DNA from 2 places in the Kitasatospora sp. NPDC058162 genome. Region 2 is predicted to be linked to the other one. Evidence: riboswitches for the same ligand, from Rfam matches in the RefSeq annotation. Region 2 holds a riboswitch; the other holds the start of a gene.

Region 1 (6,196 bases), on a different contig from region 2:
CGCCAGCCCGACCTCGCCCACCTGCGCGACCTGCCCCCGCGGCTGACCGAGCAGACCCGCCTGGCGATCCTGCGGATCAAGGACGCCTACGCCGGGAGCCCGGAGTACGGTCGGGGCGTGCGCAGTTGGGAGGTCTACCGGGCGGTCCTGGACGAAGGGGTGCGCACCCCGGAGGAGTTCGAGCGCCACCGCACCGGGCTCTCCTGAGGCTCTCCTGAGGCCGCCAACGCCCGTGCGGAGGAGGGACTTTAGGGTGGGCGTCATGAAGCCCGCCCTGGTACTCGCCGCCGCCCTGGCCCTGTCCGCAGCCGCCGCCCCTTCCTCCGCTGCCACTCCCACGGCCGACCCGCTGGAGCGCTTCCACCACCAAAGCCTCGCCTGGGGCCCTTGCCAGGACGCGGAGTTGGCCGCCGCCGGCGCGGAGTGCAGCACGCTCACCGTCCCGCTCGACTACCGCGCGCCCGACGGCCGCACCCTCCCCATCGCCGTCTCCCGGATCCGCGCCGCCGACCCCGCCGCGCGGCACGGCATCCTGCTGTCCAACCCGGGCGGCCCCGGCAACCGCGGCCTGGCCCTGCCGGTCGCGCTGCGCGCCCAGCTGGCCCCCGCCGCGGCGGGGGCCTACGACCTGATCGGCATGGACCCGCGCGGGGTGGGCGCCAGCGGCGGCCTCGACTGCGGCCTGAACCACGGCAGTTGGCTGCGCTCGAGCGGCAGCGGCCCGGCCGGCTTCCGGGAGAGCTGGCGCCTGGCCAAGGCGGACGCCGACGCGTGCTGGGGCAAGTACCCGGACCTGCTGCCCCACCTGACCACCCTCAACACCGCCCGCGACCTGGACGTGCTGCGCGCGGCCCTGGGCGAGCAGCGCACCTCCTTCTTCGGCCAGTCCTACGGCGCGCTGCTGGGCGCGGTGTACGCGCAGCTGTACCCGGGCCGGGTGGACCGCCTGGTGCTGGACAGCGCGCTGGACCCGGCCCGCTACGGGGTCGGGGCGTTCCAGGACATGGCGGCCGCCAACGAGCGGGCGCTGGACGACTTCGCGGCCTGGGCCGCGCCGCGCGACGACACCTACCGGCTGGGCGCGACGGCGGCGGCGGTGCGCGCCACCGTGCAGGGCCTGGTGCGCCGCGCCGAGGCGGCGCCGATCGCGGTCGACGGCTTCCGGCTCGACGGCGCCGTGCTGCCGTTCCTGCTCACCCTCTGCCAGGGCGACGACCGCGACAGCGCCGACTACGCGGGCGTGCTGCGCCAGTTGCTGGACGCCGCCGACGGCAAGCCGGTACAGGCGGGCCCGGCCCTGCACGCGCTGCTGACCGCCGTCCTGGCGCCCGACCCGGCGGCCGGCGCCGACCTCGCCGCCGCGATCGGCTACCTGTGCGACGACGTGGCCATGCCGCGCTCGCCGGGGTGGTACGCCGCCGCCGTCGAACGCTCCCGCGCCACCCGGCCGGTCTTCGGCCCGGTGTTCAACGGGCCCATCCCGTGCGCGAGTTGGCGCAGCTCCCCGGAGGAGCCGCTGGTCCAGGTGCGCAACGCGGTGCCCGCCCTGCAGATCCACTCCACCGGCGACACCCACGCCCCGTACCCGGGTGCGCTGGCCCTGCACGCCCGGCTGTCCGGCTCCCGGCTGCTCACCGTCCCGGGCCGGATCCACACCGTCCTCCTCAACGGCTACAGCCCCTGCGCCCAGCGGGCCGTCGACGCCTACCTGTCCACCGGCGTACTGCCCCCGGCCGACGCCACCTGCTGACCGTCCGGCCGGCGCTCCTCCAGGTGGCGCCGGCACACGTCACGGAAGCGCGGGTGGCGCTCGGCGATCGCGGTGAGCGCCACCCGCATCTCGGCGGCCGTGGGCAGCGGGTACGCCTCGTGGTGCAGGGCCAGGTGCAGCCGGACGGGGTCGTCCGAGTGCCGCACCCAGTCGTCCAGGGTGAGCTTCATGGACGTGCCGTTGTCGGTGCCGGACCACGCGGCGACGTTCAGGAAGACGGCGCCCTGCCCGGCCGTGGCCCATCCGGCGTGCACGGCCCGGGCAACGGGTTCGGCGATGTCGTCGGCGCCGTGGGCGGCGATGAAGTCGTCCACGGCGTCGAACAGTTCGTCCGGCAGCTCGGCCGCGTCCGGCGGCAGCGGCACCGCGCACAGCCGCCGCAGCGCGGCCCGGACCTCGGCGGAATCGGCGCCAGCAGCCCTCACGTCACTGGCCCACGCGGCCGTCCACGCACTCGCGCAGCAGGTCGGCGTGGCCGCAGTGGCGGGCGTACTCCTCGATGCGGTGCACCTGGAGTTCCCGGACCGAGAGCCGCTGCTTGCCGAGGCGCTCCCCCAGGTCCAGGTGGGCAGCCAACTCGGCGTCCAGGGCGGCCTGTTCGCGCTCCAGGTCGCGCCAGGCGGCCTCGACCAGGGCCGGGTCGGCGAGCGCGCCGTCGAAGTCGGCGTCGCGCGGGCCGTACAGCTTGGGCAGCGGCTCGTCCGCGCGGATCCAGTTGTGCCAGTCGCGCTCCACCTCGGCCAGGTGGCGCACCAGGCCGAGCAGGGACATCGTCGAGGGCGGCACCGAGCGCCGGGCGAGCTGCTCGGCGTCCAGGCCCTCGCACTTCATCCGCAGGGTGTGGCGGTAGTTGGTCAGGCAGTCCTCGAGGGTGGCGGCTTCGCCGTCCGGGGCGGGGCCTTCGCTGTTGCGCGGGTCGTCGGCCGGGTCGGCCCACATGTCGGGGTAGACGGTGGCCTGGGTCCATCGCTCGGGTCGCTCGCTCATCCCCGCATGATCGCCCGCAACCGCCCTGCCCTTCAACCGAGTTCCCACCGCGCTCGGCTACCCTGGCAGCGGGCCGTGACTGGCGCTGGGGTGGAGTACCACCGGGGAGCGGCCTGACATCCGTCGATGCCGTGCGCCTGGGCGACTCGTACGAGCTCAGGAGCACCCCCGTGACCGACACCCCCGTGACCGATCGCCGGCAGGCCCGTCTGATGGACGGCACCGGCCCGGCCCGCCGGATCACCGGGACCAGTGCGGCCGCGGCCGCCGAGCTGCACCGGCGCACCGGGACGGCGCCCTGTCTGGCGACCGTCCTGGTCGGCGAGGAGCCGGCCTCGGTGACGTACGTCCGCATGAAGCGCGCCGCCTGCGCCCGGGCGGGCATCGCGTCGCGGCACGTGGCCCTGCCCGCCTCGGTGAGCACCGCCGAACTGGTGGACGTGGTCGGCGGGTTGTCCGCGGATCCGGGGGTGCACGGCATCCTGGTCCAGCACCCGGTGGGCCCGCACCTCGACGAGCGCGCCGCGTTCGAGGCGATCGCCCCGGAGAAGGACGTCGACGGGGTGACCACCCACTCCTTCGCGGCGATGGGCTTCGGCCTGCCGGGCTTCGTCTCCTGCACCCCGGGCGGGATCGTGCGGCTGCTGGACGAGTACGGCGTCGACCTCGCGGGCAAGCACGCGGTCGTGGTGGGGCGCAGCGCCATCCTGGGCCGGCCGGCGGGCCTGCTGCTGCTGGGGCGGGACGCCACCGTGACGTACTGCCACTCGCGCACCGCGGACCTGCGCTCGCTGGTGCGGGAGGCGGACGTGCTGGTCGCGGCGGTGGGGCGGCCGCGGTTCATCGCGGGGGCGGACGTCAAGCCGGGCGCGGTGGTGGTCGACGCGGGCTACCACCCGGGCCCGGTGGGCGATGTGGACTTCGAGACGGCCCGGCTCCGGGCGTCCCTGATCACCCCGGTGCCCGGTGGGGTGGGGCCGATGACGATCGCGGTGCTGCTGGCCCAGACGGTGGAGGCGGCGGAGCGTCAACTCCGGTGAACGCCGACTCCGGTGAGCGTCAGCTCCGGTGACTCCCGGCCGCCGCTTGAGCGTCAGCCCCGGTGAGCGTCAGCTCCGGTGAGCGCGCGCCGCCGCCCGCAGGAAGCCGAGGAAGCCGGCCACCGCGGGCGGCACCCGCTGCCCCCTGCGGGTGGCGGTGGCGACGTGCCGGACGGGGGTGTCCTGGGGGTGGAGGGGGACCAGGACGATGTCGGGGCGGGCGGCGCGGGCGGCCAGCGACGGGATGAGGGTGGGGCCCAACCCGGCGGCGACCAGGCCGAGTTTGGCGGCCCAGGCGCCGACGGCCCACTCGATGCGGGGCTGGAAGCCGCTGCGCAGGCAGGCGGCGAGCAGGGTGGATCCGGGGTCGCGGCGGGCGGCGATCCAGGGTTCGTCGGCGAGTTCGGCCAGGCGCAGGCGGCGTCGGTGGGCGAGCCGGTGGCCGCGCGGGAGGGCGACCAGGACGGGGTCGGCGAGCAGCGGTCGCAGGTCGAACTGGTCGGTGTCGTAGGCGTCCTGGGGGTCGTCGGCGTAGGAGGCGACCACGGCGAGGTCGATGGTGGCGTCGGCGAGGCGGTCGAGCAGTTGGACGGTGAGGCCTTCGGTGAGGGTGGTCTCGACCTGCGGGTGGGCGGCGCGGAAGGCGGCGAGGGCGCTGGGGACGAGTTCGGCGTTGGCGCTGTCGAAGGCGCCCACCCGCAGGCGTCCGGTGTCCAGTTCGGTGAGCGCGACGAGGTCGCGGCGGGTGGTGTCGAGGCGTTCCAGCAGGGCTTCGGCGTGCGGGAGCAGGGCCCGGCCGTGTTCGGTCAGCCGGACGCCGCGGGCCAGGCGGTCGAACAGCGGGGCGCCCAACTCGGCTTCCAGGGTGGCGATCTGGCGGGAGACGGCGGACTGGGTGAAGCCGAGGCGCTCCCCGGCGGCGGTGAAGGAGCCCAGGTGCGCGACGGTGCGGAAGACGTCCAGCCAAGCCATGTCCATTCTGCATGAGTACCATGCGAGACATTCGTTTGTCGCCTGGCTCGTGGGTGCCTAGCGTGGTGGCCATGGAAAAGATCGCCTTTCTGGGCCTGGGCCGGATGGGGCTGCCGATGGCCCGCCGCCTGGCCGCCGCCGGCTACCCGCTGACCGTCTGGAACCGCACTCCCGGCCGCGCCGACGGCCTCACCGAGGCTTCGAGCCCGGCCGAGGCCGTGGCCGGGGCCGGCATCGTCGTCACCATGCTGGCCGACCCGCAGGCCGCGGCCGAGGTCGCCGGGCAGTTCACGGCCGCGCTGGCGCCCGGCACCCTGTGGATCGACATGTCCTCGATCGGCCCGCGCGCCGTGGCCGGGCTGCGGGAGCAACTGCCGGACGGCGTCGCCCTGGTGGACGCCCCGGTGCTGGGCAGCGTCGGCCCGGCCGCCAGCGGCGGGCTGACCGTCTACGCGGGCGGCGAGGACGCCGACCTGGAGCGCGCCGAGCCCGTGCTGTCCCACCTGGGCCGGGTGCGCCGCTGCGGCGGCCCGGGGACGGGGGCGGCGCTGAAGGTGGTGGTGATGGGCGCGATCGTCGCCTCGGTCGCCGTACTGGACGAAGTGCTGTCGGTGGCGGGCGAGTTGGGCGTGCCCCAGGAGCAGGCGCTGGAGGTGCTGGCGGCCGGGCCGCTCGCGGGGGTGGTGGCCCGGGCGCGCAGCGCCGAGTCGGACTTCCCGGTGCGGCTGGCCGCCAAGGACCTCGCCCTGGCGGGCGGCGGCCCGCTGCTGGCGGCGGCCCGGCAGGCCCTGCTGGCGGACCCGTCGATCGCCGAGCGGGACCTGTCGGCGGTGGTGACGGCGCTTCGGGAGGACTGACGCCCACCGCCGTGAAGGGCGGGCCCGGCTCGGAGGAACGTCCAGCGCCGCCCCGCCCGCGGCGCGGCCCGCTTGGTGCCGCCGCCGATGGCCCGTCCGGCGCGCCGTCCGGTGTAGTGGGGTGTTCCCACCGCCACCGATGAAGGGCGTCCCTTGTCCGCTCGCAGCGCCGTGCTCGGCGTCGTCCGACTGGCCGGGCCCCGGCTGCCCGTCGTATCCTTCCTCGCCCGGCTGCCCGCCGCGCTGTGCCCGACCGGGACGCTGCTCATGGTCACCGCGCTCGACGGGGTGGGCCGCGGCGGGGCGGTCTGGTCGGCGATGGGGTTGGCATCCTCCCTGCCCCTACCGGGCGGGGATTCCTCCCGCGCCTGCGGTACGGATGTCCGTGGTCCGCTGGTCGCCGAGGTGGGTTCCCCGTTCAACGGGCCGTGCCTGGCGTGGGATCGCCACGCCTGGTCTTACCGGCCCTCCAGGGGCGTTTAGCCTGTCCGTCTGCCCGGCGGCCAGGATGTTGCGAGCAGCGTTGAGGTCACGGTCGTGCACCACACCGCACACCGAACAGGCCCACT
Region 2 (6,196 bases):
GCGGTCGCGCTCGCCGCCAAGGCCGCCGAGAAGTACGTCCCGGGCGACCCGACCGACCCACAGACCCGGATCGGCCCGCTGGTCAACGCCAAGCAGCTGGCGCGGGTCCGGGGCTACCTGGAGGGCGCGCTCGCCCAGGGCGCCCGGCTGGTGGCCGGCGGCCCGGAACCGCTGGCCGGACTCCCCACCGGCTACTACGTCCGCCCGACCGTCCTCGCCGACGTCACCCCGGAGATGACGGTGGCCCAGGAGGAGGTCTTCGGGCCCGTCCTGGCGATCCTCCCCTACCGCGACGAGGACCACGCGGTCGAGATCGCCAACGGCACGGCCTACGGGCTGTCGGGCGGCGTCTGGGCGGCGAACACCGACACCGCCGCCGCCTTCGCCCGCCGGCTCGACACCGGCCAGGTCGACCTCAACGGCGGCCGCTTCAACCCGCTGGCCCCGTTCGGCGGTTACAAGGACTCCGGGCTCGGCCGCGAACTGGGGCGGCACGGGCTGGAGGAGTTCCTGCAGTACAAGTCGCTTCAGTACTAGTGGGGTTGGGATCCGGAGTAGTGGGGTTGGGCTCCGGGCCGCCGAACTTCCGTTCGGCGGCCCGGAGTCACGGCCGGCGCTTCCGGTCCGGTCAGACCAGGTCGACGCCCGGGTAGAGCGGGAACGGCGCCAGGAGGTCGGCGGCGCGCTTGGCGATGCCGTCGCGGAGGGCCTCGTCGAGGGCGTAGTTCGCCTTGGACGGGGCACCGTTGGCGGTGGTGGCGGGGGTGGTGGCGCGCAGGACGGTGTCGATCAGGGCGGCGATCTCGTCCATCTCGACGGCGCCCAGGCCGCGGGTGGTGAGCGCCGGGGTACCCAGTCGCACACCCGAGGTGTACCAGGCGCCGTTCGGGTCCTGCGGGACGGAGTTGCGGTTGGTGACGATGCCCGAGTCGAGCAGCGCTGCCTCGGCCTGACGGCCCGTCAGGCCGTAGCCGGAGACGTCGGCGAGCACCAGGTGGTTGTCGGTGCCGCCGGTGACCAGCTTGCCGCCGCGGCGCAGCAGGCCCTCGGCGAGCGCCTGGGCGTTGTCGACCACCGCGCGGGCGTAGGCCCGGAACTCGGGGCGACGGGCCTCGGCGAGGGCGACGGCCTTGGCGGCCATCACGTGCGAGAGCGGGCCGCCGAGCACCAACGGGCAGCCACGGTCGACGTGTTCGGCGAGCTCGGCGGTGCTGAGCACCATGCCGCCGCGCGGGCCGCGCAGGGACTTGTGGGTGGTCGTGGTGACGATGTGGGCGTGCGGCACCGGGTCGTGGTCGCCGGTCAGCACCTTGCCCGCGACCAGGCCGGCGAAGTGCGCCATGTCGACCATGAGGGTCGCGCCGACCTCGTCCGCGATCTCCCGCATCTTGCGGAAGTTCACCAGTCGCGGGTAGGCGGAGTAGCCGGCCACCAGGATCAGCGGGCGGAACTCGCGGGCGGTCTCGCGCAGCGCGTCGTAGTCGATCAGGCCGGTGACCGGGTCGGTGCCGTAGCTGCGCTGCTCGAACATCTTGCCCGAGATGTTGGGCCGGAAGCCGTGGGTGAGGTGGCCGCCGGTGTCCAGGGACATGCCGAGCATCCGCTGGTTGCCGAGCTCCTGGCGCAGCCGGGCCCAGTCCTCCTCGGTGAGGTCGTTGACGTTGCGCACGGCGGCGCGCTCCAGGGCCGGGCTCTCTACCCGCTGGGAGAGGACGGCCCAGAAGGCGGTGAGGTTGGCGTCGATGCCCGAGTGCGGCTGGACGTAGGCGTGTTCGGCGCCGAACAGCTCGCGGGCGTGCTCGGCGGCGATCGCCTCGACGGTGTCGACGTTGCGGCAGCCGGCGTAGAAGCGGCGGCCGACGGTGCCCTCGGCGTACTTGTCGCTGAGCCAGTTGCCCATGGCGAGCAGGACGGCCGGGGAAGCGTAGTTCTCGCTGGCGATCAGCTTGAGCGAGGCGCGCTGGTCCTCCAGCTCCCGGCCGATGGCGGCGGCGATCCGCGGTTCCACGCCGGCCACGACGTCGAGGGCGCTGCGGAAGGCGGTGTCGGCCGCCGGGCTCGCGGTGGTGTGCGGCTGCTGCGCGGGACTCTGGTCGAGTGCGGGGGTCTGGGCCATGGCGGTCTCCTGGTGGGGATGCGGGCGGCCCAGGCGCTCGGCAACGACGTGAGGATTCACGGGACCGCTTCCCGATGGTCGATTCCATCCCTACGCGCCAGTCGCGGTCCACCGGGATCGTACCAACACCCCGGGGACTGTGGCGGAGGTCTCAGAATGCGGAACGGCCGGTCCGGTTCGGCGGGTTATGTCCGTTCTCCTGCAACGGCCGTGTTGCGGGGAAATGAAGCCGCCACAATTCCCGAAACAGTCCGGAAGGAATTCCCGCGGAGCGCCTTCCGGTGATTTGCGGAACGTCGGACGCATCCGATCTGATGTCGCCAGAACGGCTCCCGGGAAACCCCCTGGCGCCGATCGGTAAATGCCCACCAACGCACCCTCACCCACGGGGCGGCGGAGAATTCGGGGAGTACGCCTCTCATGGCAGCGGTCGACACAGTCGCAGTTACCGGCCCGGCCCCCGGGCCCGCCGCACCGGGCCTGCTGCGCCGGGTGCTGCGCGACCGGGTCGGCGCCGCCGCCTCCGCCGTCGTCCTGCTGTTCCTGCTGCTCGCCCTGGCCGCGCCGCTGGTCGCCGCCCTGTACGGGAAGAACCCGGTCGAGCACTACGGCCAGAACACTCCGGGCCTGCTCAGCGACGGCGGCCTGCCGATGCTGCCGAACGGCGGGATCTCCGGCGAGTTCTGGTTCGGCCTGGAGCCCGGCCTCGGCCGGGACGTGCTGACCCAGCTGCTGTACGGCATCCGCACCTCACTGCTGATCGCCTTCGCCGCGGCCGCCGTGACCACCACGCTCGGCGTGCTGGCCGGGGTCGCGGTCGGATACCTCGGCGGGATCGCGGACCGGCTGTTCGGCTTCCTCGCCAATGTGCTGCTGGCCTTTCCGACGCTGCTCCTGCTGCTCGCGCTCAGCCCGGTGATCCAGTCCCGACTGGTCGATCCGGGCGCCGCGGAACCGGAGTGGATGCAGTTCCTGGTGCTGATCCTGGTCTTCTCCGCGTTCGGCTGGATTCCGCTCGCGCTTTCCCTCCGGGCCACCGTCCGATCGCTCCGGGAAAGGGATTTCGTGCAGTCCGCCCGGGCGCAGGGAGCGGGCCGGTTCCACATCGTCGTCCACGAACTGCTGCCGAACGTCCGCTCCCAGCTGATCGTGCACGCCACCATGGCCGTGCCGACCTTCGTCGCCTCCGAGGCCGCGCTGTCCTTCCTCGGCGTCGGCATCACCGAGCCCGTCCCCGACTGGGGGCGGATGATCGCGCGCGGCTCGGAGGTCTTCCAGGCCGACCCCACCTACCTGGTCTTCCCCGGCGTGGCCCTGCTGGTGTTCGTGCTCGCCTTCAACCTGCTCGGCGACGCCGTCCGGGACGCGCTGGACCCGCGCCGCGGCCGCTGAGCCTGCTTCCGTTCCGTCCGATTCCATCGGATTCCATCGGACTCCGTCCACTTCCGTCCACTTCCGTCCGATCGACCCGATCAACCTTCCGAGCCCGCCCCGGCCCGAACGCGCCGGGGCAAGGAGAGATTCGCCATGCGCTGGACCAAACCGTCGCTCGCCGTCATCGCCACCGCCCTGCTGGCGACCTCCTGCTCGGCCGGCGCGGGCAGCACCGGCTCCGCCGCCGGCCCGGCCCCGGCCAAGGAGACCTCGCCGCTGACCGCCGCGCTCGGCACCGAGAAGGACAGCGCCGGCCCCGCCCCGGCCGTCCCCGGCGCCCGCCCGGGCGGCACGGTGAACGTGTACAACAGCGTCGAGTTCCGACACCTGGACCCGCAGAAGGTCTACGCGGGCGCCTCCTACAACGCCTCGCTGCTCTGGGGCCGCCAGCTGACGCAGTACCAGATTGTCGACGGGAAGGCCAAGTTGGTCGGCGACCTGGCCACCGACACCGGCACCTCGACCGACGGCGGGCGCACCTGGACGTACCGGCTCAAGGAGGGCGTGGCCTGGGAGGACGGCAAGCCGATCACCGCCCAGGACGTCAAGTACGGCATCGAGCGCACCTTCGGCAAGGGCTACGAGGTCGGCCCGCCGTACTGGCCGCAGTGGCTCACCGGCGAGCCCAGTTACGAGGCGGCCCGCGCCAAGTACGCCGGCCCGCAGGACGGCGACCTCGCCGCGATCGAGACCCCGGACGAGCGCACCCTCGTCCTCCACTTCCCGCAGCCGCAGGCCGACGTGCCGTACATGGCCGCGCAGTCCTCCTCCTCGCCGGTGCGCCGGGACAAGGACACCGGCACCGACTACGACCGGCTGCCGTTCGCCAGCGGCCCGTACCGGATCGCCGAGCACGTCCAGAACACCCGCATGGTGCTGGAGCGCAACCCGGCCTGGAAGGCAGAGACCGACCCGATCCGCAACCAGTACCCGGACAAGTTCGTCTTCACGTACGGCAAGGAGGCGCTCAACGGCAACCAGGAGATCCTCTCCGGGCGGGACGGCGGCGCCAACGCCACCACCGCCTCCGACGAGCTCTCCCCCGAGCTGTACCAGGCCGCCGACACCGACCCCAAGGCCAAGGACCTGGTCGTCTCCGGCCGCCGGGGCGCCTTCGTCAGCCAGCTGGTGATCAACAACGAGCGGGTGCCGGACGTCGAGGTGCGCCGCGCGCTGAACCTCGCCTACCCGCGCCAGCAGGCCCGGCAGGTCCAGGGCGGCTCCCGGACCGGCGAGCTCGCCACCACGCTCAGCTCGCCCGCGCTGATCGACTGGCAGAAGTACGACCTGAACCCGGCCAAGCCCGAGGGCGACCCGGAGGCCGCCAAGGCCGCGCTCGCCAAGGCCGAGCAGGCGCCGGCGAGCCTGACCTACGGGTACAAGAACACCCCGGACGGGCAGCGCGTCGCCCAGGTGCTGGTGGACGGCTTCGGCAAGGCGGGCATCACCGTGGTGCCCAAGCCGATCGACCCCAAGGCCTTCCTGGACGAGGTGCACCGGGCCGACTCGCCGTACGACCTGTTCGAGGAGACCAGCTCCGTCGACTGGCCGACCCCGTCCACGCTGATCCCGTTCTCCTTCGACGGCCGGGCGGGCGGCGACATCAACGCGGCGCGCTACCGCAACCCGGCGGTCGACAAGGAGATCGACCGGATCAACCAGATCGGCGAGCCGCGTGCCAAGGCCAAGGAGCTGTACGCGCTGGAGCAGACCGTGATGAAGGACCTGCCGGTGCTGCCGCTCACCTACCCGACCGTCAACCAGCTGCGCGGCAGCAACGTCGGCGGGGCGTTCATCCACCCGATCTACGGGGCGGTCGGGCTGACCTGGCTGTACCTGAAGTCGTGACGGCTCGGGGGCCTCTGACCCTGACACTCCGAGGCCCCCGGCTCCCGCCCCCGCTCCGTCCCCGTCCCCGTTCCGCCCCCGCCCCGTCCCCGTCCCCGTCCCGTCGACCCCGGATCGGCCATGCTCTCCTTCGCCCTGCGGCGGACCCTCCAGGCGCTCGGCGTCCTGGTCGCGGTCTCCGCCGCCGCCTTCGCCCTCTTCTACGCCGCGCCCGCCGACCCGGCCCGGGCCGCCTGCGGCCCGCGCTGCGACAGCGGGCAGATCGCGGCGGTGCGCCAGAGCATGGGCCTGGACCAGCCGCTGCTCACCCAGTACACCGACTACCTGGTCGGCGTCGTCGCCGGGCGGGACATCAACGACGTGGACGGCTCGGTCATCCACTGCGCGGCCCCCTGCCTCGGCTACTCCTACCGGCTGCACCAGCCCGTCACCGAGGCGCTGGCCGAGCACCTGCCGGTCACCTTCTCACTGACCGCCGGGGCGCTCGCCGTGCTGCTGGTCCTCGGCCTCGGCACCGGATTCGTCTCCGCGCTGCGGCACGGCCGACGCACCGACCGGCTGCTGTCCGGCTTCACCCTGGTCGGCGCGAGCGTGCAGATCTACTTCCTCGGCTACCTCGCGCAGTGGGCGCTGGTGTACTCGACGGGCCTGCTGCCGCTGCCCTCCTACACCCCGCCGGGCGAGGACCCGGCCGCCTGGGCGGGCGGGATGCTGCTCCCCTGGCTCGTCCTCGGCTTCGTCAACTCGGCCGTCTTCGCCCGGCTTTCACGCTCCCAGCTGCTGGAGACGATGAACGAG

Evidence for each region. Region 2 has a riboswitch for ZMP and ZTP ahead of ACFVXG_RS06040 (glycine hydroxymethyltransferase). Riboswitches for the same ligand answer to the same signal wherever they lie in the genome.
Region 1: it holds a riboswitch for ZMP and ZTP, as region 2 does, so the genes downstream of both, ACFVXG_RS24765 (bifunctional 5,10-methylenetetrahydrofolate dehydrogenase/5,10-methenyltetrahydrofolate cyclohydrolase) here and ACFVXG_RS06040 (glycine hydroxymethyltransferase) in region 2, are expected to answer to the same signal.

What each region holds. Positions count from the first base shown of each region.
Region 1 covers NZ_JBHVUS010000014.1:106,850-113,045, forward strand. Annotated here, with positions in the region: gene ACFVXG_RS24745 (hypothetical protein) at 1-207, shown strand, start outside; gene ACFVXG_RS24750 (alpha/beta hydrolase) at 263-1,750, shown strand; gene ACFVXG_RS24755 (hypothetical protein) at 1,705-2,196, opposite strand; gene ACFVXG_RS24760 (DinB family protein) at 2,198-2,758, opposite strand; ZMP/ZTP riboswitch at 2,824-2,908, shown strand; gene ACFVXG_RS24765 (bifunctional 5,10-methylenetetrahydrofolate dehydrogenase/5,10-methenyltetrahydrofolate cyclohydrolase) at 2,971-3,798, shown strand; gene ACFVXG_RS24770 (LysR family transcriptional regulator) at 3,868-4,770, opposite strand; gene ACFVXG_RS24775 (NAD(P)-dependent oxidoreductase) at 4,842-5,627, shown strand; partial or broken gene ACFVXG_RS24780 (RNA-guided endonuclease InsQ/TnpB family protein) at 5,970-6,196, opposite strand, start outside.
Region 2 covers NZ_JBHVUS010000002.1:572,525-578,720, reverse strand. Annotated here, with positions in the region: gene ACFVXG_RS06045 (aldehyde dehydrogenase family protein) at 1-537, shown strand, start outside; gene ACFVXG_RS06040 (glycine hydroxymethyltransferase) at 629-2,116, opposite strand; ZMP/ZTP riboswitch at 2,137-2,231, opposite strand; gene ACFVXG_RS06035 (ABC transporter permease) at 2,537-3,508, shown strand; gene ACFVXG_RS06030 (ABC transporter substrate-binding protein) at 3,644-5,398, shown strand; gene ACFVXG_RS06025 (ABC transporter permease) at 5,519-6,196, shown strand, end outside.